DNA from 3 places in the Streptomyces sp. S063 genome. Region 3 is predicted to be linked to each of the others. Evidence: predicted binding sites of a transcription regulator. Region 3 holds the regulator's gene; each other region holds the start of a gene.
What was found. Region 3 encodes HrcA, which represses chaperone genes, less so after heat shock. Its sites were predicted from a motif close to TTNGCACTCNGNNNNNCNGAGTGCNAA; they were not measured.

Region 1: groES (co-chaperone GroES) is a predicted target of HrcA. The motif match lies at 4,216-4,242, and genes of this name have one in related genera.
Region 2: groL (chaperonin GroEL) is a predicted target of HrcA. The motif match lies at 4,623-4,649, and genes of this name have one in related genera.

Annotation. Positions count from the first base shown of each region.
Region 1 covers NZ_CP021707.1:4,645,121-4,655,252, reverse strand. Annotated here, with positions in the region: gene CCZ36_RS21755 (multicopper oxidase family protein) at 1-1,036, shown strand, start outside; gene CCZ36_RS21750 (SDR family NAD(P)-dependent oxidoreductase) at 1,047-1,820, shown strand; gene groL (chaperonin GroEL) at 2,027-3,652, opposite strand; gene groES (co-chaperone GroES) at 3,750-4,058, opposite strand; gene CCZ36_RS21730 (polysaccharide deacetylase family protein) at 4,400-5,356, opposite strand; gene CCZ36_RS21725 (THUMP-like domain-containing protein) at 5,468-6,694, shown strand; gene CCZ36_RS21715 (VOC family protein) at 7,393-7,857, opposite strand; gene CCZ36_RS21710 (hypothetical protein) at 7,970-8,239, opposite strand; gene tsaD (tRNA (adenosine(37)-N6)-threonylcarbamoyltransferase complex transferase subunit TsaD) at 8,236-9,354, opposite strand; gene rimI (ribosomal protein S18-alanine N-acetyltransferase) at 9,354-9,869, opposite strand; gene tsaB (tRNA (adenosine(37)-N6)-threonylcarbamoyltransferase complex dimerization subunit type 1 TsaB) at 9,866-10,132, opposite strand, start outside.
Region 2 covers NZ_CP021707.1:4,239,458-4,249,589, forward strand. Annotated here, with positions in the region: gene CCZ36_RS19570 (alpha,alpha-trehalose-phosphate synthase (UDP-forming)) at 1-810, opposite strand, end outside; gene CCZ36_RS19575 (glucosyl-3-phosphoglycerate synthase) at 937-1,887, opposite strand; SAM riboswitch class I at 2,041-2,168, shown strand; partial or broken gene thrC (threonine synthase) at 2,187-3,481, shown strand; gene CCZ36_RS19585 (MoaD/ThiS family protein) at 3,517-3,795, shown strand; gene CCZ36_RS19590 (cold-shock protein) at 4,241-4,447, shown strand; gene groL (chaperonin GroEL) at 4,813-6,435, shown strand; gene CCZ36_RS19600 (hypothetical protein) at 6,599-7,108, shown strand; gene CCZ36_RS19605 (keywimysin-related RiPP) at 7,632-7,763, shown strand; gene CCZ36_RS19610 (asparagine synthase-related protein) at 7,814-9,817, shown strand; gene CCZ36_RS19615 (lasso peptide biosynthesis PqqD family chaperone) at 9,814-10,065, shown strand; gene CCZ36_RS19620 (lasso peptide biosynthesis B2 protein) at 10,062-10,132, shown strand, end outside.
Region 3 covers NZ_CP021707.1:2,087,692-2,097,823, forward strand. Annotated here, with positions in the region: gene CCZ36_RS09550 (nitronate monooxygenase) at 1-251, opposite strand, end outside; gene dnaJ (molecular chaperone DnaJ) at 385-1,527, opposite strand; gene hrcA (heat-inducible transcriptional repressor HrcA) at 1,528-2,544, opposite strand; gene CCZ36_RS09565 (MBL fold metallo-hydrolase) at 2,709-3,440, shown strand; gene CCZ36_RS09570 (DUF3097 domain-containing protein) at 3,558-4,376, shown strand; gene CCZ36_RS09575 (ABC transporter substrate-binding protein) at 4,519-7,395, shown strand; gene hemW (radical SAM family heme chaperone HemW) at 7,417-8,649, opposite strand; gene CCZ36_RS09585 (ATP-binding SpoIIE family protein phosphatase) at 8,624-10,132, opposite strand, start outside.

The sequences.
Region 1 (10,132 bases), 2.6 Mb from region 3:
CCCGCATCCGCACGGGGCGACGGAGAAGCACGTACAGCGGGGCCTGGCCGGGATGTTCCTGCTCGACGACGAGAACTCCGGGCGGCTCGCGCTGCCGAAGACGTACGGGGTGGACGATCTGCCGGTCATGGTGCAGGACGTCACCTTCGACGGCGCGAAGTTCGACCACGGGCACCGGTTCCTGGCCAACACCGGCTTCCTGGGCGAGCGGACGATGGTCAACGGCACGCTCGACCCGTACGCCCAGGTCGGCGACGAGCGCGTACGGCTGCGCCTGCTGAACGCGTCGACCGCCCGGATCTACACCTTCGGCTTCGACGACGACCGCGCCTTCGACCTGGTGGGGACGGACGGCGGGCTGCTCGCGGCGCCCGCGTCGATGAACCGGGTGCAGCTCTCGCCGGGTGAGCGGGCGGAGGTCGTCGTGACGATGCGGCCGGGCGAGCGGACGGTGCTGCGCAGCTACCCGTGGCGCGACGGGAACGGCTGGGAGCGGCGTTTCAACGGCGGCGACGACTCCTTCGACGTACTCCAGTTGCGGGCGGCCGAGCGGCTGCGCCCCTCCCCCGGGGTGCCGGACCGATTGGCCGCGGACCGGGGCCTTGAGCTGCCGGAGGCCGACGACGCGGTGCGCACCCGCCACTTCGAGCTGCGCAAGTCGGGGATCAATGGGAAGCCGATGGCGATGGACCGGATCGACGGGACGGTCACCCGGGGCACGACGGAGGTGTGGACGCTGCGCAACGGCGGCGACATGACGCACAACTTCCACGTGCACGATGTGCAGTTCCGGGTGCTGGACGTGAACGGGAAGCGGCCGGAGCCGGCGTTGCGGGGCCGCAAGGACACGGTGGCGGTGCCGATGGGCACGACCGTGCGGATCGCCCTGCGCTTCGACGGCCCGTCCGATCCGGATGTCCCATACATGTACCACTGCCATCTGCTGTCCCACGAGGACGACGGGATGATGGGCCAGTTCGTGGTGGTGGAGAAGGGGCAGCGGGCGGGTGAGGTCCCGGACCACGCGGGGCACTAACGTGCCGCGTATGACGACTGCACTGATCACAGGCGCGACGGCGGGCATCGGGGCCGCGTTCGCACGGCGGCTCGCGGCCCAGGGCCACAACCTGGTGCTGGTGGCGCGGGACACCGAGCGGCTGCGCGAGCAGGCCACGGAACTGCACGACCGGCACGGCATCGAGGCCGAGGTGCTGCGCGCCGATCTGTCCACGGACGGCGGTATCGAGGCGGTCGAGAAGCGGCTCGCGGACCGCACGCACCCGATCGACCTGCTGGTCAACAACGCCGGGTTCGGCAACAAGGGGCGCTACCTGGAAGTGTCCATGGCCGATGAGCTGACGATGCTGAAGGTGCACTGCGAGGCGGTCCTGCGGCTGACCTCGGCGGCGGTCACCGGGATGCGGGAACGGGGCCGGGGCGGGGTCGTCAACGTGGCGTCCGTCGCGGCGTTCGTGCCGCGCGGTACGTACGGGGCGTCGAAGTCCTGGGTCGTGCAGTTCACCCAGGGCGCGGCGCGGGATCTGGCCGGGTCGGGGGTGCGGCTGATGGCGCTGTGCCCCGGGCTCGTGCGGACGGAGTTCCACGAGCGGGCCGGGATGGGCACGGACAACATCCCGGACTGGATGTGGCTCGACGCGGACAAGCTGGTGGCCTCGGCGCTGGCGGATCTGGCCCGGGGGAAGACGGTGTCGATCCCCGACCCGCGCTACAAGGCGCTGATGGGGCTGGTCAAGGTCGTGCCGCGGGGGCTGCTCGGCGACGTCACCTCGCGGGCGGGGCGCACGTACGGTCCGCGGTAGCGGTACGGGAGTTGCTCGGCCCCGGCCCTGCCCCTGCCCCTGCCCCTGCCCCTGCCCCTGCCGCACCCGACCGTCCTGTGATCGCGTGATCGCCCGTTGGGGATGTCCGGCGGATCAGGGCCGGAACGCACCGAGGCCCGGTGCCCCCGCGACGGGGGCACCGGGCCTCAGGCGTACCGAGAGCGGTACGGGCGGTACGGGCCGTACTAGTGGGAGTGGCCGTGGCCGCCGTGACCGGCGTCGGCCTCTTCCTCGGCCGGCTTCTCGACGACCAGGGTCTCGGTCGTGAGCAGCAGCGACGCGATGGACGCGGCGTTCTCCAGCGCGGAGCGGGTGACCTTGACCGGGTCGATGACGCCGGCCTTGACCAGGTCGCCGTACTCGCCGGTGGCGGCGTTGAAGCCCTGGCCCTTGTCGAGCTCGGCGACCTTGGAGGTGATGACGTAACCCTCCAGGCCGGCGTTCTCGGCGATCCAGCGCAGCGGCTCGACGGCGGCGCGGCGGACGACCGCGACACCGGTGGCCTCGTCGCCGGTCTTGCCGAGGTTGCCCTCCAGGACCTTCACCGCGTGGACGAGGGAGGAGCCACCGCCGGAGACGATGCCCTCCTCGACCGCGGCGCGGGTGGCGGAGATGGCGTCCTCCAGGCGGTGCTTCTTCTCCTTCAGCTCCACCTCGGTGGCGGCGCCGACGCGGATGACGCACACGCCGCCGGCCAGCTTCGCGAGGCGCTCCTGGAGCTTCTCGCGGTCCCAGTCGGAGTCCGTGGACTCGATCTCGGCCTTGATCTGGTTGACGCGGCCCTTGACGTCCTCGGCGTTGCCGCCGCCGTCGACGATGGTCGTGTCGTCCTTGGAGACGGTGACGCGGCGGGCGGTGCCGAGCACGTCCAGACCGGCCTGGTCGAGCTTGAGGCCGACCTCCTCGGCGATGACGGTCGCACCGGTGAGGGTGGCGATGTCACCGAGCATGGCCTTGCGGCGGTCGCCGAAGCCCGGGGCCTTCACCGCGACGGCGTTGAAGGTGCCGCGGATCTTGTTGACGACGAGGGTGGAGAGCGCCTCGCCCTCGACGTCCTCGGCGATGATCAGGAGCGGCTTGGAGCCACCGCTCTGGATGACCTTCTCCAGCAGCGGCAGCAGCTCCTGGATGGCGCCGATCTTGCCCTGGTGGATCAGGATGTACGGGTCGTCGAGGACGGCCTCCATACGCTCCTGGTCGGTCACCATGTACGGGGACAGGTAGCCCTTGTCGAAGGCCATGCCCTCGGTGAACTCCAGGTCCAGACCGAAGGTGTTGGACTCCTCGACGGTGATGACACCGTCCTTGCCGACCTTGTCCATCGCGTCCGCGATGAGCTCGCCGACCTGCGGGTCCTGCGCGGAGAGCGCGGCCACGGCGGCGATGTCGGCCTTGTCGTCGATCGGGCGGGCCGTGGCGAGCAGCTCCTCGGAGACGGCCTTGACGGCGGCGTCGATGCCCTTCTTCAGGGCGGCCGGGGAGGCGCCGGCGGCGACGTTGCGCAGACCCTCGCGGACGAGCGCCTGGGCCAGGACGGTCGCGGTGGTGGTGCCGTCACCCGCTACGTCGTTGGTCTTGGTCGCCACCTCCTTGACGAGCTGGGCGCCGAGGTTCTCGTACGGGTCGTCGAGCTCGACCTCGCGTGCGATGGTGACACCGTCGTTGGTGATGGTGGGGGCACCGAACTTCTTGTCGATGACGACGTTGCGGCCCTTGGGGCCGATCGTCACCTTGACCGTGTCGGCAAGCTTGTTGACGCCGCGCTCAAGGGCGCGACGGGCGTCCTCGTCGAACTTCAGAATCTTCGCCATGGGCTGTATCCCTCTCAAAATGAACTGCGCCCCTCGCCGCCCGGCTAGTTATTTCGCTGGGGGCCAGGGGCGCAGAACACATGCAAACGTGGGTGAATTACTTCTCGACGATCGCGAGGACGTCGCGGGCCGAAAGGACGAGGTACTCCTCGCCGTTGTACTTCACCTCGGTGCCGCCGTACTTGCTGTACAGGACGACGTCGCCGGTCTTGACGTCGAGCGGAAGCCGCTCGCCGTTCTCGAAGCGGCCCGGGCCCACGGCGAGGACGACGCCCTCCTGGGGCTTCTCCTTCGCGGTGTCCGGAATGACCAGGCCGGAAGCCGTGGTCTGCTCGGCGTCGAGCGGCTGGACCACAATGCGGTCCTCGAGCGGCTTGATCGCAACCTTGGAGCTGGTGGTCGACACGATCCGGTCTCCCCCTTCGGAGATCTCACGGGGTTTAACAGTCTGTGGGTGGCGACCGAACCGATCCGTCGTCGCGGGTGCCGGACCTGTCCCTGTCGCGCAGAGTGCTGCTGGCACTCTCCAGGGGGGAGTGCCAGACCCGAGACTATGACCGCGATTAGCACTCGGTCAAGCGGAGTGCCAATTCACCACCCGCGCGCCGTCTCGATCGGGGCTCCGTCGGATCAGCCCCGGCCCCCGCTTGCGCCTCCCCGCCCTGCCGCAACGGCGGCGACAGCGACGCGTGCGCGCTCAGCGGGGCTGAGCGCGCACTTCGGAGCCGCACGGATGACCGGGACGGGTCAGACGTAGTCCTCCAGCTTCGCCACCGCGTACCCCTTGTCCGTGATGGTCTTCATGACGCGGCGGATCATGTCGGGCATGGAGCCCTTCCAGTCCTCCTTGCCCCGGAAGTGGGTGAGGACGATGTCGCCGGGGTGCAGGTCCTTGTCCCACTCGCGCCATTCCATGCGGTCGGGGAAGGCCTCGGCGGACCACAGGGGCACGGCGGTGATCCCGCAGGACTTGGCGACGACGAGGGTGTCGCGGTTGTAGTTGCCGTAGGGCGGGCGGAAGAGGGTGGGGCGCTTGCCGTAGTTCTTGAGGATCTTGTCCTGCTGGCCGCAGATCTCCCGCTTCTGCTCGGCGTAGGAGAGGCCGGGCAGATAGCGGTGGTTGAGGGTGTGGTTGCTGATGGTCACCCCGCGCCGCTGCATCTTCCTGAAGTAGCCGTAGTCGTCGTTGATGACGTAGTCGCTGACGAACGCGCTGTACGGGATGGCGAGTTCGGTCATCATCCGCAGCAGCTCGGGGTCCTTCTCCGCCCCGTCGTCCATCGTCAGGAAGACGATCTTCTCCTTGGTCGGGACGGTGGTGAAGACGGGCGGCAGCCCCTTGTCGTTCCGGACCTCGAAGCCCTTGCGGGTGGTGATGGACGGCTTGACCGCCGGCGGCTCGGGGGCCGCGAGCGGGGTCTTGGCCAGCCCCCACTTCTTCGCCGCGACGGCCCGTGCGGCCTGCTTCTTCCTGACCGTCTCGGCGTACGCGTCCGGGGCCCGGGCGGGCCCGGCCTGCGGGGCCGCCTCGCCCGACCGGCCCGCGGTGGGCTTCGCGGGTGCGCCGGGAGTCCCCGTGCCGCTGCCGTCCGGCTCCGCCGCGCATCCGGAGGCGACGGCGGCGGCCAGCAGGGCCGCCAGCACGACGACGCCCGACCTGCGCCGTTTTACGGCTGATTTTTCGTTTTGTCGTACTAGCTGCATGGCGCCGCATCCTGCCAGCCGCCCACCCGGGTGCCCTTTCCGACACCCGAGCGGACCGGCGCCGTCCCCCGGGCGGCCCACAGGGACCCGGCGCGCCCGGCCTGGCCCACAATGGACCGGGTGAACGCAACGACCCCCTCCGCCTCCTCGGCCGACGACCCCGCCCGCGCCGCCTTCGCCGCGCTGCGCACCCCCGAGGGCGAACAGCTGCTGGCCGAGCTGCGCGACCACGACCCGGCGGACGAGCTGGCCACCGCGACCCGGCTGCGCCGCACGCACCCGGCGGAGCTGGTGTCGGCGGCCCTGGGCCAGGCCCGGTTGCGGCAGCGGGCGGTCGCCAAGTTCGGGGCCGAGGACGCGTACCGGATGTACTTCACGCCCAACGGGGTCGAGCAGGCCACCCGTACCTCGGTCGCCGCCCACCGCGCCGCCCGGTTCGCCGGGCTCGGCGTGCGGAGCGTGGCGGACCTGTGCTGCGGCATCGGCGGCGACGCGATCGCGCTGGCCCGCGCCGGGATCTCCGTGCTCGCCGTGGACCGCGACCCGCTGACGGCCGAGGTGGCCCGTGCCAACGCCGAGGCGCTGGGACTCGGGGAGCTGATCGAGGTGCGGTGCGCCGATGTCACGGAGATCGACACCGCTCCGTACGACGCAGTCTTCGTGGACCCGGCGCGGCGCGGCGGACGCGGCAGGATCTTCGATCCGGAGGCGTACTCACCGCCGCTGTCCTGGGCCACGGCCGCCGCGCTGAAGGCCCCCAGGGCGGCGCTGAAGATCGCCCCGGGCATCCCGCACGAGGCGATCGGCCCGGAGGCGGAGGCCGAGTGGATCTCGGACGGCGGGGACGTGAAGGAGGCGGTGCTCTGGTACGGGGAGGGCTTCGCGCCCGGTTCGTTCCGGGCCACGCTGCTGCCGTCCGGGGCGGCCCTGAGCGCCCCCGCCCCGCTGCCGGCCCCGCCGGTGGGCCCGGTCGGGCGCTATCTGTACGAGCCGGACGGCGCGGTGATCCGGGCCCATCTGGTCGCGGACCTCGTGGAGCGGTGCGGCGGGCGGCTGGTGGACGAGACGATCGCGTACATCACGAGCGACCGGCGGTACTCCTCGCCGTACGTCGCCGGGTACGAGATCACCGACGAGCTGCCGTTCAGCATGAAGAGGCTGAAGGCGCTGCTGCGGGAGCGTCGGGTCGGCGTGCTGACCGTCAAGAAGCGGGGTTCGGCGGTGGAACCGGAGGAGCTGCGGCGCCGGATGAAGCTGAGTGGTCCGAACGTGGCGACGGTGTTCCTGACCCGGGTCGCGGGTGCCCCGACGATGCTGATCGGCCACCCGCTGGGCTGACCGGTACGGACCCGGCCCCCGTGCCCGTACCGCTGCCGCCGCCCATCAGCACGCGCACCACCCAGCGGCGGTGGGCGAGAGCGGTCACCCCGCCGACCAGCGCGGTCAGCCAGGCGACCATGCCGACGCCCATCACCAGGGCGACCAGTCCGTAGGTCTCCCGCCCCGGCCGTGCGCTCGCGGGCCCGATGACGCAGAGGGCGAGCCCCGCGGCGCCCAGGACGAACGACAGCAGCAGCCAGGTCAGGCTCGTCCCGGGCATCCGCAGCCGCCGGTCGCGCTCCGGGTCGCGGTCCAGCGCACCCCACGCGTCGAGCAGCACGCGGACCTTCCGGTCCCGGGAGATGCCGACGCAGGCGAAGGCGACCGCCGGGACGAGGACCGCGAAGCCGATGACCAGGACGACGACTCCGCCGATGGCGCTGAAGACGTCGGCCTCCTGCTCGAAGACGACGAGCCCCGAGCCCACCAGGCTCCAGCCGGTCGCGGCGAGCGCCGCCCACATCCACAGCAGCCCGAGCCGCCCCGGCCCCACGTGCATCCTCACCAGCTCGCCCAGGACCACCGCCCGGTCGGCGAGCAGCGCGTCGCGGTCGGGCCAGGACCGGATCGCGACGGGCGGAGGGGGCGGCGGGAGCGGGGCACGGCGTGGCATGCGCGGAACACTACCGATGGGGCCCCGGGGGCGGCGCTGCCGGTCAGGCGTCGCGCAGGGCCTGGATGTCCAGCTTGCCCATGCCCAGCATGGCCTTCATGGTCCGGTCCGCCTTGGCCGGGTCCGGGTCGGCCAGCAGGCGCGGCAGCTCGTTGGGCACGATCTGCCAGGACACCCCGAACTTGTCCTTGAGCCAGCCGCACCGGCCCTCCTCGCCGCCCTCGGAGAGCGCCTCCCAGAACCGGTCCACCTCGGCCTGGTCGGCGCAGTCGACGGAGAGCGAGATCGCCTCGGTGAACGGGAACTGCGGGCCGCCGTTGAGCCCCGTGTAGTCCTGCCCGGCGAGCCGGAAGGCCACGGTGAGCACCGAGCCCTTCCGGCCGGGAGCCTCGTCGCCGTAGTAGGCGATGTCCAGGATCCGGGAGTCACCGCCGAAGATCGCGACGTAGTGCTCGGCCGCCTCCTCGGCCTGACCGTCGAACCAGAGACAGGGGGTGATCTTCTGCATGACCTTCACCTCTTCGGGCGTCCACGCGTCCGGGCCGGGCGGTCCGGACGTCGTGGAAGGTAGACCGGGCCCGCCGCCCGAACTCATCGGACACGCGACGGAACCCCGCGCCTCACCCCACCGCTTCGAACCGCCACCGGTGCACGGCCCGGGTGACCAGGTCGGCGTCGGGCTCGGGCAGTTCGGGGAGGTCGTCACCGTACGAGGCGCCCGGCCACCAGGTCATCACGAGCACCCGGTCCTGCGGGGCGCGCAGGAGTTCACGGCGGGCGGGCTCCCGGGACAGCTCGGCGGAGCGGGCCCGGGCCCACTCCAGGAGTTCGGCGCCCCGGCCCTCGGTGGCGCGGGCCTCCCACATCAGGACGACGGCCGTGCCGCTCATGAGTACAGGTTGTCCTTGCTGATCTCGTGCACGTGGTCGTGATCGTGCGCGTGGGAGTGGGAGTGCGCGGCCCCCGGCACGTGCGGCTCCGTCACCGGCAGCGAGGAGTCGGCCGACAGCTCCAGGTCGGAGGGGAGCCGGTTGCGGGCGACCATCTCCGCGCCGAGCGCCGCGACCATCGCGCCGTTGTCGGTGCAGAGCTTCGGGCGGGGCACCCGCAGCCGGATGCCGGCCCGCTCGCACCGCTCCTCGGCGAGGGCGCGCAGCCGGGAGTTGGCCGCGACGCCGCCGCCGATCATCAGGTGGTCGACGCCCTCGTCCTTGCAGGCCCGCACGGCCTTTCGCGTGAGCACGTCCACCACGGCCTCCTGGAAGGACGCCGCCACATCCCGTACGGGCACCTCCTCGCCGGCCGCGCGCTTCGCCTCGATCCAGCGCGCCACGGACGTCTTCAGCCCGGAGAAGGAGAAGTCGTACGGGGCGTCGCGCGGGCCGGTCAGACCGCGCGGGAAGGCGATGGCCCGCGGGTCGCCCTCGCGGGCCAGCCGGTCGATGACGGGGCCGCCGGGGAAGCCGAGGTCCAGGACGCGGGCGATCTTGTCGAAGGCCTCGCCCGCCGCGTCGTCGATCGTCGCGCCGAGCGGGCGGACGTCGGAGGTGATGTCGGGGGCCAGGAGCAGGGAGGAGTGGCCGCCGCTGACCAGCAGGGCCATCGTCGGCTCGGGCAACGGGCCGTGCTCCAGCTGGTCGACGCAGATGTGCGAGGCGAGGTGGTTGACCCCGTAGAGCGGTTTGCCGAGGGCGTACGCGTACGCCTTGGCGGCCGAGACGCCGACGAGCAGGGCTCCGGCGAGCCCGGGTCCGGAGGTGACGGCGATCCCGTCGAGGTCGCGGGCGCTGACCCCCGCCTCCTTCAGGGCCCGCTCGATGGTGGGGACCATCGCCTCCAGGTGGGCGCGGGAGGCGATCTCCGGGACGACGCCGCCGAAGCGGGCGTGGGTGTCGACGCTGGAGGCGACGGCGTCGGCGAGCAGGGTCGTGCCGCGCACGATGCCCACGCCGGTCTCGTCGCAGGAGGTCTCGATGCCGAGTACGAGGGGTTCGTCGGCAGCCATCATTCAGTCCCGGTCTCTGGAGCGTTGTCCGCTACGTGTTCGTGCAGGGTGAGGCGCATGACCAGGGCGTCGATGTTCCCCGGTTGGTAGTAGCCGCGCCGGAAGCCGATCGGCTCGAAGCCGAAGCGCTCGTACAGCTTCTGCGCGCGGGTGTTGTCGACCCGCACTTCCAGCAGCACGGTGGCGCACTCGAAGGCGGTCGCGGCCTTCAGCAGATCGGTGAGGAGTTCGGAGCCGAGGCCGGTGCCCCAGGCCTCGCGGCTGACCGCGATGGTCTGGACGTCGGAGAGGTCGCCGAGGGCGGCGAGCCCCGCGTAGCCGACGATACGCCCGGTGGCGGGCTCCTCGGCGACGACGTAGTGGCGGGTGGCGCCGGGGCCGCGGGCATGGGCCAGCTCGGACCAGAACATGCCGGGCGACCAGGCGTCGTCCGGGAACAGCGCGTGTTCGAGCTCCAGCACCGGTTCGATGTCCCACCAGCGCATCTCGCGCAGGACGGCGGTGGTGGCGCTCACTTGGGGGTGACCACCTTGTAGTTCTTCGGGACCTGGGCGTCGGGACGGCGCAGATAGAGCGGCTGCGGCTCCAGGAGCTCCTGCCCGGCGGCGAGACGCTCGGCGGCGAGCGCGGCGAGCGCCCCGGCACAGACGTGCTCGGGGCCGCGCCGGTCCGGGAAGGACTCCGGGTAGAGCACCGCGCCCGCGCCGACGACGGGGAGCCCGGCGACGGCTTCGGCGATGTCGGCGGGCCGGTCGACGGCGGGCCCACCCGTACGGGT
Region 2 (10,132 bases), 2.2 Mb from region 3:
CACGATCGTCTTCCTGTTCTCGCCGACCTGCTCGCGCAGCGCCGCCATCCGCTCGTCCACGTCCGCCTCGTGGGAGCGGCGGCGCAGGAAGTCCGCGTCGGCCCCGAGGCCGTGCACCCCGATCCTGGTGCGGCCCGTGCCGCCGAGGATCTCCGTACAGCAGCCGATGAACGCGTCCGACCAGCGGCGGGTCAGGAACGCGGCCCGGTCCGCGCCGAGGATGCCGCGCAGCAGCTGCTCGGCGATGTCGTCGGGCAGCAGCCGGAAGTAGTCCACCGGGGCCCACGGGGTGTGCGAGAAGTGGCCGATCCTCAGGTCCGGGCGCAGCTCGCGGAGCATGCCGGGGACCAGGGCCAGGTGGTAGTCCTGGACCAGGACCGCCGCTTCCGGCCCGGCCTCCTCGGCGAGCGCCTGGGCGAAGGCCCGGTTGTACGCCTCGTACGCGGCCCACTGCCGCCGGAACTCCGTGTCGAAGACCGGCTCGACGGGTGTCTGGTACAGCAGGTGGTGGACGAACCACAGCACGGAGTTGGCGATGCCGTTGTACGCGTCGGCGTGCACCTCGGCGTCGATGTCCAGCATCCGCACGCCCGGCTCGCCGACCCCGCGGCGTACCGCCTCGCGGTCACCGTCACCCAGCGCGGCGCACACCCACAGCTTGTCGTCGACGGCGCTCAGCCCGGAGACGAGACCGCCGCCGCCGCGCTTGGAGTCCAGCGTCCCGTCCTCGTCGAGTGTGTACGTGATCGGGCCGCGGTTGGACGCGACGAGGACCTGGGCATGCGAGGAAGACGTGTGCTCGGAGACCATGTAGCGGAACCTAGCCCGTTCGGGAAGCCGTCAAACGCCTCGCAGGGGCACGCGTCCCGCTCGCGGGGGCACGCGTCCCGCCGCCCCACGCCGCGGGTCCGCCCCGGACGGCCGCCCCTCGCCCGCTCACGCCGCGTGGCGCTCCGCGTACTCCGCGATCTCCCGCATCGGCGGCCGCTCCTCCGTGTCCACCGCATGGGTGCGCGGTACGAAGCCCTCCTCGCCGCGCTCGAACTGGGTCAGCACCGGCCGCACCAGGTGGCCCCGGGAGAGCCGCAGCTGGGCCGTGCGGTAGATCGCCGCCGCCATCCGGCCCAGCGCCTGACCGTCCTGGTGGCGGTGGACGCGTACACCGACGTCGACCTGGCCCAGCGCGTCCAGGCCCACCGTGTGCAGCGCGTCCACGAGCAGCCCCAGCTCCACTCCGTAACCGACCGGGAACGGCAGCCGCTCCAGCAGGGACCGCCGCACCGCGTACTCGCCGCCCAGCGGCTGTACGAAACCGGCCAGCTGCGGCCAGTGCAGATTGAGCAGCGGGCGTGCCACCAGTTCAGTGACCCGGCCGCCCTGACCTGCGCTGCCGCCGAGCGGGCGGTCGTACATCGCCTTGACGAACTGGACCGTGGGATCGGTGAGCAGCGGGCCGACCGTGCCCGAGACGAAGTCCGCCGAGAAGTCCTTGAGGTCGGCGTCCACGAAGCAGACGATCTCCCCGCTGGTCACCAGGAGTGAGCGCCACAGCACCTCGCCCTTGCCGGGCACGGCCGGGATCCGGGGCAGGATCGCGTCCCGGTGGACCACGCGCGCGCCCGCCGCCCGGGCCACCGCCGCGGTGGCGTCGGTGGATCCGGAGTCGATCACCACGAGCTCGTCGACCAGCCGGATCTTCTCCATCAGCTCGCGGCGGATCGTCGCCACGATCGCGCCGACCGTGGCCTCCTCGTTCAGCGCGGGCAGGACCACGCTCACGGACGTACGGCGCGGGTCGGCGGCCCGGGCGTCGGTGAGCCGGTTGAGCGGGCGGTCGCCGGACGACCAGGAACGCCTGGTCAGCCAGCGTTCCACCTCTTCGAGCACGGTCGGCACTCCCTGTGTGTGATCCATCTCGCGGTTCGGACGACTATCTCAACGGTCCGGTGCTTCGGTTACAGTCTTGAACAACGCGGATGACCGTCGCATGTCGGGGTCGGAGCGCACATAAACGCCTGGATCGAAGATCCAGCGCCATAGAGCTCATCCAGAGGGACTGAGGGAACGGCCCGTTGAAGTCCCGGCAACCCTCCTGCCGACCGCGAGGTCACGGTGGGGAAGGTGCCAATTCCGTCTTGCGGCGAAATGCGTCGCGAGGAAGATGAGGAGAAAGGGCCTCCGCCATCATGGCTGTTCAGACCATTGCAGGTAATGCCACCACCGCCCCCGTGGACCTCGGTCCCGCCGCGGCGCTTTCCTGCCGCGAGTGCGGCGAGCGTTTCGAGCTCGGCCCCCTCTTCGCCTGTGCGTCCTGTTTCGGCCCCTCGAAGTGGCCTACGACCTGCCCACCGGCTCCGCCGAGGAACTGCGCAAGCGCATCGAGGCCGGTCCGGACAACATCTGGCGCTATGCCCCGCTGCTGCCCGTCCCCGCCGACGTCGCGGACAAGCCCAACCTGAACCCCGGCTTCACCAAGCTGGTCAAGGCCGACAACCTCGCCCGTGAGCTGGGCGTCACCGGCGGCCTGTACGTGAAGGACGACTCCGGCAACCCGACGCACTCCTTCAAGGACCGCGTCGTCGCGATCGCCGTCGAGGCCGCCCGCGCCTTCGGTTTCACCACCCTCTCCTGCTCCTCCACGGGCAACCTGGCCGGGGCCGTCGGCGCCGCCGCCGCCCGCGCCGGACTGCGCTCCTGCGTGTTCATCCCGCACGACCTGGAGCAGGGCAAGGTCGTCATGGCCGCGGTGTACGGCGGTGAACTGGTCGGCATCGAGGGCAATTACGACGACGTCAACCGCTTCTGCTCCGAGCTGATCGGCGACCCCCTCGGCGAGGGCTGGGGCTTCGTCAACGTCAACCTCCGCCCGTACTACGGCGAGGGCTCCAAGACGCTGGCGTACGAGATCTGCGAGCAGCTCGGCTGGCGGCTGCCCGACCAGATCGTCATCCCGATCGCGTCCGGCTCGCAGCTCACGAAGATCGACAAGGGGCTCCAGGAGCTGATCAAGCTCGGTCTGGTCGAGGACAAGCCGTACAAGGTCTTCGGCGCCCAGGCCGAGGGCTGCTCCCCGGTCTCCGCCGCCTTCAAGGGCGGGCACGACGTCGTGCGGCCCCAGAAGCCGAACACCATCGCCAAGTCGCTGGCCATCGGCAACCCGGCCGACGGCCCCTACGTCCTCGACATCGCCCGGCGCACCGGCGGCGCGGTGGAGGACGTCACCGACGAGCAGGTCGTCGACGCGATCAAGCTGCTGGCCCGCACCGAGGGCATCTTCGGCGAGACGGCGGGCGGGGTGACGCTCGGCGTGACGAAGAAGCTCATCGAGGCCGGTGTCATCGACCCGGCGCTCACCACCGTCGTCGTCAACACCGGCGACGGCCTGAAGACGCTCGACGCGGTCTCCGCCACCTCGCAGGCCACGGCCACCATCAAGCCGAGCCTGGACGCGTTCCGCGCCGCGGGCCTCGGCACCGCCTGACGACCACCCCGTAACGAAGGAAGAAGGGCACCACCATGAGCGTCAAGGTCCGCATCCCCACCATCCTCCGTACGTACACGGGCGGCCAGGCCGAGGTGCCGGCGGAGGGCACGAAGCTCTCCGAGGTCATCGAGTCCCTGGAGAAGGACCACCCGGGCATCGCGGCCCGCGTCCTGGACGACCAGGGCAAGCTGCGCCGCTTCGTGAACGTGTACGTCAACGACGACGACGTGCGCTTCGAGGGGGGCCTGGACGCGGCCACCCCGGACGGCGCCGGCGTCTCGATCATCCCCGCGGTGGCCGGCGGCTGCTGAACCGCCCGGGGCCGCTCCACGGCGGCCCCCGCCGCACCTCTGTGTGACCCCTGTTGCCCCCTCCGCGAGAGAAGCGGAGGGGGCAATTCTGCATGGTTGAGCGCGGTACAGTTGGGGAAGCCCCATCCGCTGCCCGTGCCGCCCGCATATGAGAATGCGCCCGGCCCCGATAAGAAGCAGCCAAAGTACCTGAACCTCTTGCGGCATAAGTGCCCTTTGCCTGGCCCGACTTGCCCGTAAATCTCAGCAAACCCGCATATTCGCGTGTTCCGCCGCGCCCGGAATTCTCGTCCGATTGACCTGTTGCAGAGGGCAGTTGGGCGGATACATTCAGCCGCGGTCGACGCGCTGCGGCGCCGCGCACCCTCTCCTGTCGGAGGGTGAGTTCCGACCCGGGCCCGCGAAGTGCGGTCCCGTGCAAGGGCCAGTAATAGGGGAGTTAGGCATGGCTCAGGGCACCGTCAAGTGGTTCAACGCGGAGAAGGGGTACGGCTTCATCGCGGTCGACGGTGGTGCGGATGTTTTCGTCCACTACAGCGCGATCCAGATGGACGGGTACCGCACCCTCGAAGAGGGGCAGCGAGTTGAATTCGAGATCTCGCAGGGCCAGAAGGGGCCCCAGGCCGACATGGTCAAGCTCGCCGTCGGCTGAGCTCGGCGCGGTCGTCCGACGACACCACTCACGCACGTAGGGCCCGACCCCGGGATCGGCGAATTCCAGGGGATCGGGCCTTACGCGCGTTCAAGGGGGGGCGACGACGTGCGCGCGTCCGGGAGCCGGTCGCGCTCCGCGCCCTCGACCGCATGGCGGGCACCGGCCGAAGGCGCTTGCACTCTCGGGGGTCGAGTGCTAATCATTGGCGTTAGCACTCTCCAGGTGAGAGTGACAGAAACTTGGACCGGGCCGGTGAGGCCCGCAGGCGCGGTGGGGCAAGGAACCACCACGCACGCAGGCCGTCCGTCGCGGGCGCCTCTCGGTCCGGAGCAATCCACCCCTGTCCGGGAGGACCACTTCACATGGCCAAGATCATCGCGTTCGACGAGGAGGCACGGCGCGGTCTCGAGCGCGGGATGAACCAGCTCGCCGACGCCGTCAAGGTCACCCTCGGCCCCAAGGGCCGTAACGTCGTCCTCGAGAAGAAGTGGGGCGCGCCCACGATCACCAACGATGGTGTTTCCATCGCCAAGGAGATCGAGCTCGAGGACCCGTACGAGAAGATCGGTGCGGAGCTGGTCAAGGAGGTCGCCAAGAAGACGGACGACGTCGCCGGCGACGGTACGACCACCGCCACCGTTCTCGCCCAGGCGCTCGTCCGCGAGGGTCTGCGCAACGTCGCCGCCGGTGCCAACCCGATGGCCCTCAAGCGCGGTATCGAGAAGGCCGTCGAGGCCGTCTCCGCCGCTCTGCTGGAGCAGGCCAAGGACGTGGAGACCAAGGAGCAGATCGCTTCGACCGCCTCCATCTCCGCCGCCGACACCGAGATCGGCGCCAAGATCGCCGAGGCGATGGACAAGGTCGGCAAGGAAGGCGTCATCACCGTCGAGGAGTCCCAGACCTTCGGTCTGGAGCTGGAGCTCACCGAGGGTATGCGCTTCGACAAGGGCTACATCTCGGCGTACTTCGCCACCGACATGGAGCGTATGGAGGCGTCGCTCGACGACCCGTACATCCTGATCGTCAACTCGAAGATCGGCAGCGTCAAGGACCTGATCCCGCTGCTGGAGAAGGTCATGCAGTCGGGCAAGCCCCTGCTGATCATCGCCGAGGACGTCGAGGGCGAGGCGCTCTCCACCCTGGTCGTCAACAAGATCAAGGGCACGTTCAAGTCCGTCGCCGTCAAGGCCCCGGGCTTCGGCGACCGCCGCAAGGCCATGCTCGCGGACATCGCCATCCTCACCGGCGGCACCGTGATCTCCGAGGAGGTCGGTCTCAAGCTGGAGAACGCCGGCCTGGACCTGCTCGGCCGTGCCCGCAAGGTCGTCATCACCAAGGACGAGACGACGATCGTCGACGGCGCCGGTGACAGCGACCAGGTTCAGGGTCGCGTCAACCAGATCCGTGCCGAGATCGAGAACTCCGACTCGGACTACGACCGCGAGAAGCTCCAGGAGCGCCTCGCGAAGCTGGCCGGCGGCGTGGCCGTCATCAAGGCCGGCGCCGCCACCGAGGTGGAGCTCAAGGAGCGCAAGCACCGCATCGAGGACGCGGTGCGCAACGCCAAGGCCGCCGTCGAGGAGGGCATCGTCGCCGGTGGTGGCGTGGCTCTGCTCCAGGCCTCGGCCGTCTTCGAGAAGCTCGACCTCACGGGTGACGAGGCGACCGGCGCCAACGCCGTGAAGCTCGCGCTGGAGGCCCCGCTCAAGCAGATCGCCGTCAACGGTGGTCTCGAGGGTGGCGTCGTCGTGGAGAAGGTCCGCAACCTGCCGATCGGTCACGGCCTCAACGCCGCGACCGGCGAGTACGTCGACATGATCGCCGAGGGCATTCTCGACCCGGCGAAGGTCACGCGCTCCGCCCTGCAGAACGCCGCGTCCATCGCCGCGCTGTTCCTCACCACCGAGGCCGTCATCGCCGACAAGCCCGAGAAGGCCGGCGCGGCCGCTCCGGGCGGCATGCCGGGCGGTGACATGGACTTCTGATCGGTTCCGGCTCCGCGCCGGTCGATCGAGGTTCCGCGTACGTCGAGTACGCAGGTACGTCCCCCAGGGGCGGTATCTCCTTCACGGAGGTGCCGCCCCTGGGGCGTGTCCGGGGACAATGGGGCGAGGCCGCGGTCGTACGGACACGGGGGGCGGTACGGGCATGAGCGTGCGTGCTACGGGGAGAACGGGCGGCCGGGGGCGGCTCAAGGGGGTCTCGCTCGTCGTGGGCGGGGCCGTGCTGTTCGCGGCGGGGCTGTTCGTCGTGGTGGCCGGGACGGGTCTCTCCGGCGCCCTCGGTATGCGGGTGGAGACCTTCGGCCGCATCGACTGCGACGACACCCGCACCGAGAAGGGCCAGACCGTCTGGCACTGCTCCGGCGAGACGCCCGCCCAGCAGCGCGCCAACGACGCGGAGCGCGAGAGGGTGGCCCACGAGGCCCTGCGCGCCCATGTGGACGGCGTGCCCCGGTCCGCGGAGATCAGCCGCAGCAGGATCCTCTTCGCCGACCACGACGGCCGGATGGACCCCGAAACGATCACCGCGACCCAGGTGTTCGACGGCGGACGCTGGTACGCCCACTCCTCGATGCTCGTCGGCTACGGCATGATCCCGCTGTTCCTGGGCGCGGGAACGGCGGCCTGGGGCGGCTACCGGCTGCGCGCGGGGTAGCGGACGGGGCAGCGCGGGCCCTCGGCGTGGCCGAATGACTACTTGCCGTGGCCACTCCCGTACGGCAGTGCGTTTCGGCGCACCCCTGCCGAGGGCGGTGGCGCGCCCGGGCTCCCTGGGGTAAAGCGGTCGCGGAGCCGCCCCGCGGCCCGCTCCGGCCGGTTCCCCGGGGCCTCCTGTCGGCCGCTCCCCGTCGTGGCAGCTCACCGTAGGGTCCGGCGACCACGTCCAGTCATTGGTCCAGTCCACGAAGCCCCTCCGGCGGGGCGGTGTGCGACTGCACACGGCGGACGTCAGGGCGACCGGGCCCGGGCGGAGGCCCCCGAACCGGTCCGCGACGCACCTCGCCGCTCGCGCTATCCAGCCAACTTCATGCGGTAAGTCGGAATCACGCGTACCGGTTCAACGGTCGGACATGATGGCCCTGGTGTTCGCATGACGAACACCCGTCGCACCAGTAACTCCAGTTATGCAGAAGTCCTTTGGGCATAACGGGCGTCAACCGCACAGAAGGGAAGGTGTCATGAAGCCGCAGCAGCAGCAGAAGAAGGCTTACGTGAAGCCGTCGATGTTCCAGCAGGGCGACTTCTCGAAGAAGACCGCCGGCTACTTCGTCGGCTCGTACAAGGAGTACTGGAGCCGGCGGATCATCTGATCCGCCGATCCGTTTCCTGTGCACCGCGTGAGAACTTCCGAAAGGTGAAGATGCCCGGCCAGTTGCGTGACTACTTCGTCGTCCTGCCGGACAGCGCGGCGGGAGCGGCAGCGGCCGGGCAGCTTCCCGTACCGGGAGAGGCTGCCGGGCGGTCCGCCGCGCCGGACGCCACCGGGCCCGCCCGGGAGGTGGGCGACACCCTGACCGTCGCCCACCCCTCGGGCCGGCCCTGGATCGTCGCCCGCCCGCTGGTCCGCCGGGTCAGCCAGATCGCCCGGGGCTCGGACGCCCTCGTCCTCATCGGCCCGGACCGCGTCCCCGACGCCGTACTCGCCGGGATTCTGGAGGGCGCCCGCGACCGGACCGGCCTGGAGCGCCGCCTCGCCCGGCTGCCCGGCCTCTACCACGTGGTCGCCCGGCTGTCCGGGCAGAGCTGGATCCGGGGCACCGCCACCGGACTCCGCCGGATCTACCACGCCCGGCACCCGGCGGCCGGAACCATCGCCTCCGACCGCCCCGCCGTCCTGGCCCGCCTGATCGACGCGCCCCTGGACGACAGCGCGCTGGCGCTGCGGCTGCTGGACTTCCTGCCGCACCCCCTGAGCCGCCGCCCCGTGTGGCGGGGCATCCACGAGACCGGTGCCGGGCACGGCCTGGCCCTGCCCGCCGCAGCACCGGGCACGGCCGCCGTCCCCGGTCCCACGGAGCATCGCTGGTGGGAGCCGCCGCCCGGCGAACTTCCCCTGGCGGAGGGGGCGCGAAAGGCCGGGGACGCCATCGCGGCCTCCGTACGGGCCCATGTCGGCGGCCTGGACCGGATCAGCTGCGAACTCTCCGGCGGACTGGACTCCACCGCCCTCGCCTTCGCCGCCCGCGAGACCGGCCCCGCGTCGCTGTCCCTGCTGACCGTGGCCGCCCGGGACCGCTACAGCGAGGACGAGACCTGGGCGCGCAGAGCGGTCGAGGCGGCAGGCGGCACCCCCGCGACGGCGACCCGGAACACCCACTCCGCCGCCACCCGGGGCCGCCCCTCCGCCCCCGCCCTGGACCACCACGTCATCCCCGCCGGCGACGCCCCGTACTTCTACGCCGATCTCGCCTCCACCGCAGCCGAGTTGAACGACGAACCGCTCCCCGTCGCCCCCGGCCGGGCCCGCGCGGAACTGCTCCTCGGCCGCGCCCACGCCACCGGCTCCCGCTACCACCTCACCGGCTACGGCGGCGACGAGATCTTCCTCGGCCTGCCCCACGCCTACCAGGACCTCTTCCACGGCAGCCCGTTCACCGCCTGGAGCCACCTGGGGGGCCTGCGCCACCAGCTCGGCTGGCCGCTCCTGCCCACGGTGAAGGCGCTGTTCGACCGTTCGACGTTCCCCCGCTGGCTCGCCGGGGCGGTCGCCGCCGCACCCCAGCCGGTCGCCCGGGCCCCGCTGTTCTCCTGGGGCGTACGGCAGTCCCTGCACCCCTGGCTCACCGAACACGCGACCGCCCTGATCGCCGAGGAGTTCCGGGCCGCCGCCGAGCAGGCCGAACCGATCGACCCGCGGCGGGGACGGCACGTCGACATCGACGGCGTACGGATGGGGGCCCGGCACTTCCAGGCGATGGAGGACATCGGCATGACGATCGGGCTGCCGGTCGCCGCCCCCTTCTACGACGACCGGGTCCTGGAGGCGACCCTCGCGGTACGCCTGCCGGAGCGCATCAGCCCCTGGCGCTACAAACCGCTCCTCGTCGAGGCGATGCGCGGGGTGGTGCCGGACGCGCTGCTGGCCCGGACGACGAAGGACCACATGGCCTCCGACGAACACCAGGGCCTGCGCGAACACGCTCCGGAACTGGTCGAGTTGTGGACGGGCTCCCGCCTCGCCGAACACGGTCTGGTCGACGCCCGCCGACTGCTGCGACTGGCGGCCGAGCCCTTCTCGCCGGTCCTGGTCGAACACTCCATCAGCTCCACCGTGGCCGGGGAGACCTGGCTCCGCACGGCCGAGAACGCCTGGCCCCCACCCGAGCCGTCCCTCCCCACCACCCCCAGCGAGGCATCCCTGTGAAGCTCAGAAAAGGCATCGCCGTCACGACCACCGAGTACGGCGGCGTTCTCCTCGACGAGAAGAGCGGCAGCTACTGGCAGTTGAACGACACCAGCGTCATCGTGGTCGAGACCCTCGCGGCGGGCCGCGCCCCGGAGGCCGCCGTCGAGCGGATCGTCGCCGAGTTCGACGTCGAGCGGGCCGAGGCCGAGTCGGACGTCGCGGAGCTGACCCGCCGGCTCGTCGAGGCGAGGATCCTGCGGCCATGACCACCGAGATGACGATGCCCCGCCGGGGCGCCGGGGCGGGTGGGATACGGCTGCGCACCGCCATCGC
Region 3 (10,132 bases):
ACCTCGACGGCGCTGGGGTCGGCGAGTGCGGGCTGCGGCATGAAGAGGTTGACACCGAACGGGCCGGCGGTGAGCCGGCGGAGCTGTTTGATCTCGTTGTACATCCCGTCCGCCGTCTTGTACCCGGCGGCCAGGAACCCGAGCCCGCCGGCTTCGGCGACGGCCGCGGCGAGCTGGGGTCCGGACGCACCGCCCGCCATGGGGGCCTGCACGATCGGATACCGGCAGAGATCGGTCAACTCGGAGGACATGTGCGCATCGTGCCACGTCCCCTGACACGGGGCCGAATCAGCCAGCCGACGGTCTGACCGGTTCTCCCGCCGAACGCCGCACCGCCCGCCGGTGGAGAACCGGCGGGCGGTGCGGTGAAAGGCCAAAAGCGGTTCAGCGGCCGTTGAACGCGTCCTTCAGACGGGAGAAGAGGCCCTGCTGACCTGGCTGGAATTGACCCAGGGGGCGTTCCTCACCGCGCAGCTTCGCCAGCTCCCGCAGCAGCCGCTCCTGCTCGGGGTCGAGCTTGGACGGGGTGATCACCTCGACGTGCACGATCAGGTCGCCCCGGCCGCCACCGCGCAGATGCGTGATCCCGCGTCCGTGCAGGGGGACGGACTGGCCGGACTGGGTACCGGGCCGGATGTCGATCTCCTCCAGGCCGTCCAGCGTCTCCAGCGGGCACTTGGTGCCGAGGGCCGCGGCCGTCATGGGGATGGTGACCGTGCAGTGCAGATCGTCGCCGCGCCGCTGGAAGACGGAGTGCGGCAGCTCGTGGATCTCGACGTACAGGTCGCCGGGCGGGCCGCCGCCGGGGCCGACCTCGCCCTCTCCGGCGAGCTGGATCCGGGTGCCGTTGTCGACACCGGCCGGGATCTTGACCGTGAGCGTGCGCCGCGAGCGGATGCGGCCGTCGCCGGCGCACTCCGGGCACGGGGTCGGCACGACGGTGCCGAAGCCCTGGCACTGCGGGCAGGGGCGCGAGGTCATGACCTGGCCCAGGAAGGACCGGGTGACCTGCGAGACCTCGCCGCGTCCGCGACACATGTCACAGGTCTGGGCGGAGGTGCCGGGGGCCGCGCCCTCGCCGCTGCACGTGTTGCAGACGACGGCCGTGTCGACCTGGATGTCCTTGGTGGTGCCGAAGGCCGCCTCGTTGAGGTCGATCTCCAGCCGGATCATGGCGTCCTGGCCGCGCCGGGTCCGCGAACGGGGCCCGCGCTGCGCGGCGTTGCCGAAGAAGGCGTCCATGATGTCGGAGAAGTTGCCGAAGCCGCCGGCTCCGAAACCGCCCGCGCCGCCGCCACCGCCGCCGTTCGCGGAGAGCGGGTCGCCGCCGAGGTCGTAGACCTGCTTCTTCTGCGGGTCCGAGAGCACCTCGTAAGCGGCGTTGATCTCCTTGAACCGCTCCTGGGTCTTCGGGTCCGGGTTGACATCCGGGTGCAGCTCGCGGGCGAGCCGACGGAATGCCTTCTTGATCTCGTCCTGAGATGCGTCGCGGCGCACGCCGAGTACGGCGTAGTAGTCCGTGGCCACTTACGACTCCGCCAGGATCTGTCCGACGTAACGTGCCACTGCGCGTACCGCTCCCATCGTTCCGGGGTAGTCCATGCGGGTCGGTCCGACCACGCCGAGTTTGGCGACTGCCTCGTCGCCCGAACCGTAGCCGACCGCGACGACGGACGTGGAGTTGAGCCCCTCGTGGGCGTTCTCGTGCCCGATCCGTACGGTCATGCCGGAGTCCGTGGCCTCACCGAGCAGCTTCAGCAGGACGACCTGCTCCTCCAGTGCTTCCAGCACCGGCCGGATCATCACCGGGAAGTCGTGTCCGAAGCGGGTGAGGTTGGAGGTGCCGCCGATCATCAGCCGCTCCTCCGTCTCCTCGACCAGGGTTTCGAGGAGGGTGGAAAGAACCGTGGAAACCGTCCCCCGGTCCTCGCTGTCGAAGGATTCCGGCAGCTCCTGCACCAGGCGCGGGACATCCGCGAAGCGGCGTCCGACGACCCGGCTGTTGAGCCGGGCCCGCAGATCCGCGAGCGATGCCTCACCGAACGGCGCAGGGCAGTCGATCATACGCTGTTCGACCCGGCCGGTGTCCGTGATCAGGACGAGCATCAGCCGGGCGGGGGCGAGCGAGAGCAGCTCCACGTGCCGCACCGTCGAGCGGGTCAGCGAGGGGTACTGCACGACGGCGACCTGCCGGGTCAGCTGCGCGAGCAGCCGCACCGTCCGGCCGACCACGTCATCGAGGTCGACCGCGCCGTCGAGGAAGTTCTGGATGGCCCGGCGCTCGGGCGAGGACAGCGGCTTGACGCCCGCGAGCTTGTCGACGAAGAGGCGGTACCCCTTGTCGGTGGGGATGCGCCCCGCGCTCGTGTGCGGCTGGGCGATGAAGCCCTCGTCCTCCAGCACCGCCATGTCGTTGCGGACGGTGGCCGGGGAGACCCCCAGCCGGTGCCGCTCGGTCAGCGCCTTGGAGCCGACGGGCTCCTCGGTGCCGACGTAGTCCTGGACGATGGCGCGCAGCACTTCGAGTCTGCGTTCGCTGAGCATCGCGCACACCTCCAGCTGTATGTCTCCGGTCTCCGACTGGCACTCGGTGCGTACGAGTGCCAGCAATCCCGTCGTCAGTGTACGGGGGTGGGGTGGGGCTCGGGCAAGGGCGACCGGCCGCCCCGCCACGGGACCGCGCAGGTCGTTGCCGATAGCGTCCTGGTATGGACGTCGCTTGGGAAGACTTCGGGTGGGAGCGGTTGGGCAACGGTGTGGGCCGGCGGCGGCTCCCGGGCTGGGACGCGACCGTCGCGCTGGTCGCCGGTGCGGAGGGGGTGCTGCTGTACGACACGGGTTCGACGCTGCGCGAGGGCGTCGAGCTGCGGCGGCAGGCGGAGGCGCTGCTCGGCCGCAGGGTGACGCATATCGCACTGAGCCACCCCCATTTCGATCATGTGCTGGGCACGGCGGCGTTCGCGGGGGTGCGGGTGTACGGCTCGGCGGGGCTGACCGCGCTGCTGCGGGACGGCGGGCAGGGGCTGTACGGCGACGCGGTGCGCCACGGCGTCCCCGAGGACGAGGCGGCCCGGTCGGCGGACACGCTGGTGGTCCCGCACCACGAGGTGCACGGGGAGCGGACGCTCGACCTGGGCGGCGGCCGCCGGGTGCTGCTGGCCGATCTGGGCCCCGCCCACAGCGGCCACGACCTCGCGGTGGTGGTGCCGGGCTCGGACGGTGAGCCTCCGGTGGTGCTCTGCGGCGATCTGGTCGAGGAGTCGGGCGATCCGCAGGCGGGCCCGGACGCGGCGCCCGCGCGCTGGCCGGCCGCGCTGGAGAGGCTGCTGGAGCTGGGCGGCGAGGACGCGCTGTACGTACCAGGGCACGGGGCGGTGGTGGACGCGGCGTTCGTCCGGAAGCAACGGGCGGCGCTGGCGGAGCGGTTCGCGACGGAGTGAGGATGTCCGTAGCGGTGCCGGAGACCTTCGGGGCGGCTTGAGGGTCTCGGTGACGGCCTGAGGATCTTCGTGGCGGCGTGAGGTTCTTCACGACGGCGGGCCGATTATCGTCGGGCCATGCGCAGCTACCAGCCGGACCTGACCCCGCCGTGGAAGCGGTCCGCCCCCGTGCCCGAGGTGCCCGCCGAACCCGATCTGGTCGTGGAGGAGGTCGCCACCGGCTTCTGCGGGGCGGTGATCCGCTGCGAGAAGACCGCCCAGGGTCCGACGGTGACCCTGGAGGACCGGTTCGGCAAGCACCGGGTGTTCCCGATGGAGCCGCGCGGCTTCCTGCTGGAGGGCAAGGTCGTCACGCTGGTGCGCCCGGCCCCCGGCGGCCCCGTGCGTCCCACCCGTACGGCCTCCGGTTCGGTGGCGGTGCCCCAGGCGCGGGCCCGGGTGGCGCGGGCCGGGCGGATCTATGTGGAGGGCCGGCACGACGCGGAGCTGGTGGAGCGGGTGTGGGGCGACGACCTGCGCGTCGAGGGCGTGGTCGTGGAGTACCTGGAGGGCGTCGACGACCTGCCGGCGATCGTCGGGGAGTTCGGGCCGGGGCCGGACGCGCGGCTCGGGGTGCTGGTGGACCATCTGGTGCCCGGCTCCAAGGAGTCCCGGATCGCGGCGCGGGTGACCGGTGACCATGTGCTGGTGGTGGGGCACCCCTACATCGACGTGTGGGAGGCGGTGAAGCCGTCGTCGGTGGGGATCGACGCCTGGCCGGTGGTGCCGAGGGGCCAGGACTGGAAGACGGGTGTGTGCCGGGCGCTGGGGTGGCCGGAGAACACCGGGGCGGCCTGGCAGCACATTCTGTCGAAGGTCCGCAGCTACAAGGACCTGGAGCCCCAACTACTGGGCCGGGTGGAGGAATTGATCGACTTCGTCACCCTTGTGGATTGATGTCCGCCGGCTGAAGCCGGTCCGCGCCGGACGATCACGTACCGATCTCTATGAATGCCTGCGTCCCACACGCACCATCGGTTATTGAGGGTTACCGAGGGTGCGAACCGGCCGGCGATTCACGGGGGAAGGGCACGGGGCGATGGCGCGCGAGGTCTGGCGGGACAGTGCGGACAACGAGGCGGCTTCGGCCGTCTTCCACCTGATGCAGCAGCTGATCGACCGGTACCGGGTCAACCGCCCGGTGATGCCGCTCGTGGTGGCGCAGGCGGCGGACGCCGGGGCCGGGCCGGAGATCGACGCGCGGGTGGAGCAGTTGGTGCATCAGGTGCACCGGGCCAATGAGTTGCGCCGGGTGCCGGTGCGGCTGCTGGACGGTACGGGGGCGACCCCGTACGAGGCGGCGCTCGACATGGTGCGCACGCTCTCCGAGAAGCCGTGGGAGACCCGCGAGAACACCCAGTACAAGAACTTCGCCTTTCCGCGCTCCCGGCTGCTCGGGGCGATCGAGCAGGCCACCGCGACGGTGGTCGAGCAGTCCGACGGAAACGCCGCCGAGGTCCGCGAGGAAAGGATCCTGGAGCAGCTGAGCCGGCTGCGCTGGCGGTCCGGCCGACCGCGCGGGGCGACCCGGTGGGACGCGCTGCGGCAGTCGGTGCGGCCCGAGACGTTCGTCGGGGCACTCTTCATCGCGCTGCTCAGCGTGTTGCTCGGGGAGATCGACTGGCTGCTGACGGCCCTGGTGGCGGCGGCCGCGCTGATCGGGCTCGCCGTGGTGGGCGTGGCGAGCCGGGCAGCGCCGCCGCTGCTGTGGCTGCGCCGGGCGAGCCGCTGGTTCGCCACCACCTCCTCGCTGGCCGCGTCCAGCACCGGCTATCCGTCGGACGGCTGGTCGTGGTTCTCGCCGAGCGGTTCGTGGCGGGTGATCCGGGCGAGGGCGGCGGCGGTCGCGGAGCGGGTGGCGGACGCGGGGGCGGGCGACGAGCACGCGCGCCAGTTCCATCTGGAGCTGCGGGTGCAGGCGCTGCTGGAGGATCTGCGGCACAACTACCGCCCGCACTCCCTGGACTGGCGGCGCAGCAAGCGCACGGTCCCGCCGGTGGTGTTCCTGCCCCGGGCCACGCAGGACAACGGCGGCATCCTGCTGATCAACGCGATCAACAACGTACGATCGCGGCGCAGTGAGGTCGATCCGCTGCTGCTGCTCGCCTCGCTGCCGGCCTCCGAGATCATGCGGCACACCCCGCCGCTGCCGCCGGAGCGGCCGGGTCCGGGGGCGCCGACCGGTTCGTCCGGGGCGCGGGCCCGTTACGAGCGCTGGGTGGACGATCTGAGCCTGGGCCAGTCGCCGGTGGCGGCGGCGACCCTGGCGTGGGTGCTGTTGCTGCCGCTGTCCACCGAGAAGCTGACCCATGAGCACGCGCACGCCCAGCTCGTCACCTACAGGGTGCGGCGGACCTGGGCGTGGTGGGTGATGTCGCGGGCGACGATCGCGGTGGCCGTCGTGGGCTCGCTGCTGGGGGCGTTCCTGTGGGCGGGGCACTGGCGCGACACGTACTGCCACGGGCCGCTGACCGACCGGAACACGGACGCGATCTGGCAGGGGCCGGACGGCGACCGGGAATGCGTGGGGGTGGCGACCGCGCCCGAGGTGCTCTTCGCGCGGGGCAACGACCTGGAACTGAACGGGGCGGGCGAAGGCATCACGTTCGAGCGGATCGAGCAGGCGATCCGCGAGGAGAACGACGACATCGAGGCGGGCGACGCGTATGTGACGGTCGTGTACGCCGGTCCGCTCACCGCCACGGGCAAGAACCGGGAGGCGACCCGCAAGGGGCTGGAGGAGCTGACCGGGGTCTATCTCCAGCAGCGGGCGGTGAACAAGACCGTGCGCCGGTCGGTGAAGCTGCGGGTGCTGACCGCCAACGGCGGGGAGGGCATGCTGCGGCAGCTCACCGCCGTGGAGAAGATCATCGAGGTGGCCCGGCGGGATCCGACGGTGGTCGGGGTGGTCGGTCTCGGCCGCAACACCCAGGAGAGCGAGAAGGCGACGAAGCTGCTCCGGGAGGCCGGGCTGCCGCTGGTGAACACGACGAACTCCAGCAGCGACCTGCCCCGCGAGTACCCGAACTACTTCGGTCTCGCGGCGACGGACGAGGAGCAGACGCATGCGCTCGGTCTGGTCGCCCGGCAGATCGCGAAGGGCCTCGACCGCCCGCACGCGATCGTGCTGTCGCGCGAGGACCGCAACGGGGACCTGGACCGGTACACCGCCGAGCAGCGGGACGCGGGCGGCAAGATGCTCCGGGACGCGGGGTTCGAGCCGGGGAAGGACGTGACGTACGACCTGGCGGGCGGGGCGAGCCTGAACACTCCCCTGACGACCATCTGCCGGGCCGAGCGGGTGCCCGACGCGCTGTACTTCGCCGGGCGCGTCGAGGACGTACCGACGCTGATGCGGGGTCTGTCGGAGACCACCGGATGCTCGGACCGGCGGATGACGGTGTTCACCGGGGACGATCTGACGAAGGGGACGTTCGACGACTCCACGTCCATCGCGGCCAACGTCACGCTCTACCACTCCTCGCTCGCCCCGCTGGACCGGGGGAAGAACCTCGGCTTCTACGGGGACGCGTACCGCACGCTGCGGCGGCTGCACCCCGAGGGCGAGGTGACCGCGCTGGTCTCGGGGCGTCCGGCGTACGAGGACGACCTGTTCGCGAGCGGGCAGACCGTGATCTCGTACAGCGCCACGGCCGCCCTGTACGACGCGGCGGCGCGCGGCGACAAGCGGCGGAGCGCTGCGGAGACGTGGGCGACGCTGCACACGGTGGACCTCAACAACATGCCGACGGGGACGATCTCGTTCAGCCGGGCGCGGTCCTCGGTCTCCGACAATGTGCACGGCCTGAACATCGTCAAGGTGGTCCGGCCGGGGCCGAGCGCGGAGCGGACGTTGGTGTGCGGCAAGCCGGCCGGGGTGGCCCCGCCGCTGACGGCGAAGGACTGCAAGCCGTGAGCGCGGGTCTCCGGGGCCGCCTCAGTCGACCAGGTCGCGGACGACGGCGTCGGCGAGGAGCCGCCCGCGCAGGGTGAGGACCGCGCGGCCCTTGTCGTACGGTCCCGGCTCCAGCAGCCCGTCGGTCAGGGCGCGGCGGGAGGCGGCGAGGCCGTCGGGTTTCAGCAGGTCCAGCGGGCAGCCCTCGCGCAGCCGCAGCTCCAGCAGGATGCGCTCGACGCGGCGGTCCTCCTCGGCGAGGATCTCGCGTCCCGCGCCGGGCGAGCGGCCCTCGGCGAGCGCCTGGGCGTACGCGCCGGGGTGCTTCACGTTCCACCAGCGCACACCGCCGACGTGGCTGTGGGCGCCGGGGCCCGCGCCCCACCAGTCGGCGCCGCGCCAGTACAGCTCGTTGTGGAGACAGCGGCCGGCTTCGGTGGTGGCCCAGTTGGAGACCTCGTACCAGTCGAAACCGGCGGCGGCGAAGGCCTCGTCCGCGATGAGGTAGCGGTCGGCGTGGGCGTCGTCGTCGGTCATCGGGATCTCGCCGCGCCGGATGCGGCGGGCGAGCTGGGTGCCCTCCTCGACGATCAGGGCGTACGCCGACACGTGGTCGGGGCCCGCGCCGATCGCCGCGTCCAGGGTGGCCCGCCAGTCGTCGTCGGACTCGCCGGGGGTGCCGTAGATCAGGTCGAGGTTGACGTGGTCGAAGCCCGCCGCGCGTGCCTCGGCGACGCAGGCCTCGGGGCGGCCGGGGGTGTGCGTGCGGTCGAGGATCTTCAGGACGTGCTGCTTGGCGCTCTGCATCCCGAAGGAGACCCGGTTGAAGCCGCCCTCGCGCAGGGCTTCGAGGTAGGCCGGGTCGACGGACTCGGGGTTGGCCTCGGTGGTGATCTCGGCGTCGTTCGCGAGCCCGAACTCGTCGCGGATCGCGGCGAGCATCCGGACGAGGTCGGCGGCGGGGAGAAGTGTGGGCGTCCCGCCGCCGACGAAGACCGTACGGACCGGGCGCGGGTCGTCGCCGAGGACCTTGCGGGCCTGGCGGACCTCCTCGATGAGGTGGACGGCGTAGTTGTCGCGGGAGGCCAGGGCCCCGCCGGAGCCGCGCAGCTCGGTGGCGGTGTAGGTGTTGAAGTCGCAGTAGCCGCAGCGGGTGGCGCAGTACGGAACGTGCAGGTAGAAGCCGAGCGGGCGGTCGGCTGCGCCTTCCAGGGCATGGCGGGGCAGCGCCCCGTCGTCGGGCACGGGCTCACCATCGGGCAGTACGGAAGGCATACGGACCATTGTCGCTCGCCGCTGAAGTACTTCCGTCCGCGCGCAGGACCAGCAGGGCCACGTCGTCGTCCGGGGGCTGCTCGGCGAACTCGTGGACCGCGCGCCGGATCTTCTCGGCGGTGGCCTCGGCGGGCAGCCCGGCGCATCCGGCGAGCACCCGGGCCAGCCCGTCCCCGTCGTCGAACATCAGCGGGCCCGACCGCCGCTCGGTCACCCCGTCGGTGACACAGAGCAGGGTGTCCCCGGGCGCGAGGTCGAAGACCTGGCTCTCGTACGCCACGTCCTCCACGACGCCCAGCAGCACCTGGGGCTCGGCGGCCGGGCGTACGGAACCGTCGGGGCGCAGCAGCAGGGGCAGCGGATGCCCGGCGCTGGCCACCGTGCACCGGACCCCGCCCTCGGGGAGCGGCACGACCTCCCCGTACAGCAGGGAGAGGAACCGTGACTGGGTGCCGTCGTGGAGCTGCTGCCCCCCGGCGGCGGCGACCATCAGGGCGGCGGCCTCGGCGGCCTCCATGGCGTCGTCGAGGAGCAGCCGGTTCAGCCGGTCCAGGACCTCGCCGACACCGAACCCCTCCCGGGAGAGGAGCCGGAGCCAGGGGCGGGCGAGGCCGGTGACGACGGCGGCCTCGGGGCCGGAGCCCTGGACGTCACCGAGGACGAAGCACCAGCGGTCGCCGGGGCACGGGAAGATGTCGTAGAAGTCGCCGCCGACCACGCCGTCGTCGCTCGGTTCGTAGACGAGGGAGCTGGTGACCCCGGGGATGTCCGCGACCTTGCTGGGGAGCAGGCCGCGCTGGAGGATCCGGCTGATGGTGGCCTGCCGGGTGTAGGCGCGGGCGGCACCGACGGCGAGGCCGAGACGGCGGACGAAGTCCTCGATCAGCGAGGCGACGGTCTCGGGCACCTGGGTGACGCCCTCGCGGCCGACGAGGACGGTCCCGAGCGCCCGGCCGCCCGCGGTGATCCGGAACGCGAGCGCGGCCCCGTCCCGGCCGCCGGGATACGGCGGCGCGGCGTCCTCGGGCTCCCCGGGCTGATCGGCGGGGTGGCCGGGGCGTACGGGCGGCCAGGGCACGGCGACGGGGCCGGAGCCCGCCCCGGCGGGCAGGGAGAGCGGTGCCCGCTCCAGGGCGGTGCGCAGGGGCTCGGTGCCGGTCTCGTCGCTGTGCCAGACCCGGGCGAGCCGGGGCTCGGCGGCCGGTCCGCCGCCTTCGGTCTCCAGCCAGATCGCGCACCAGTCCGCGAGCCGGGGCACCAGCAGCTGGCCCGCTATGGCGGCCACCAGGTCCTCGTCGAGCTGCCCGGCGAGGAGGTCGGAGGCCTCGGCGAGGAAGGCGGGGGCGCCCCGGCTGTCCCAGACCGCGTCGTCGCGCTCGGTGCGCCGGGCGGCGGGGGCGAGGATCTCGGCGGCGCGCAGGCCGCGCCGGAGGGCCTCCCCGTCGGGCGGGGCCGGCGGGGCGCTCCAGTCGTCGACGGGGAG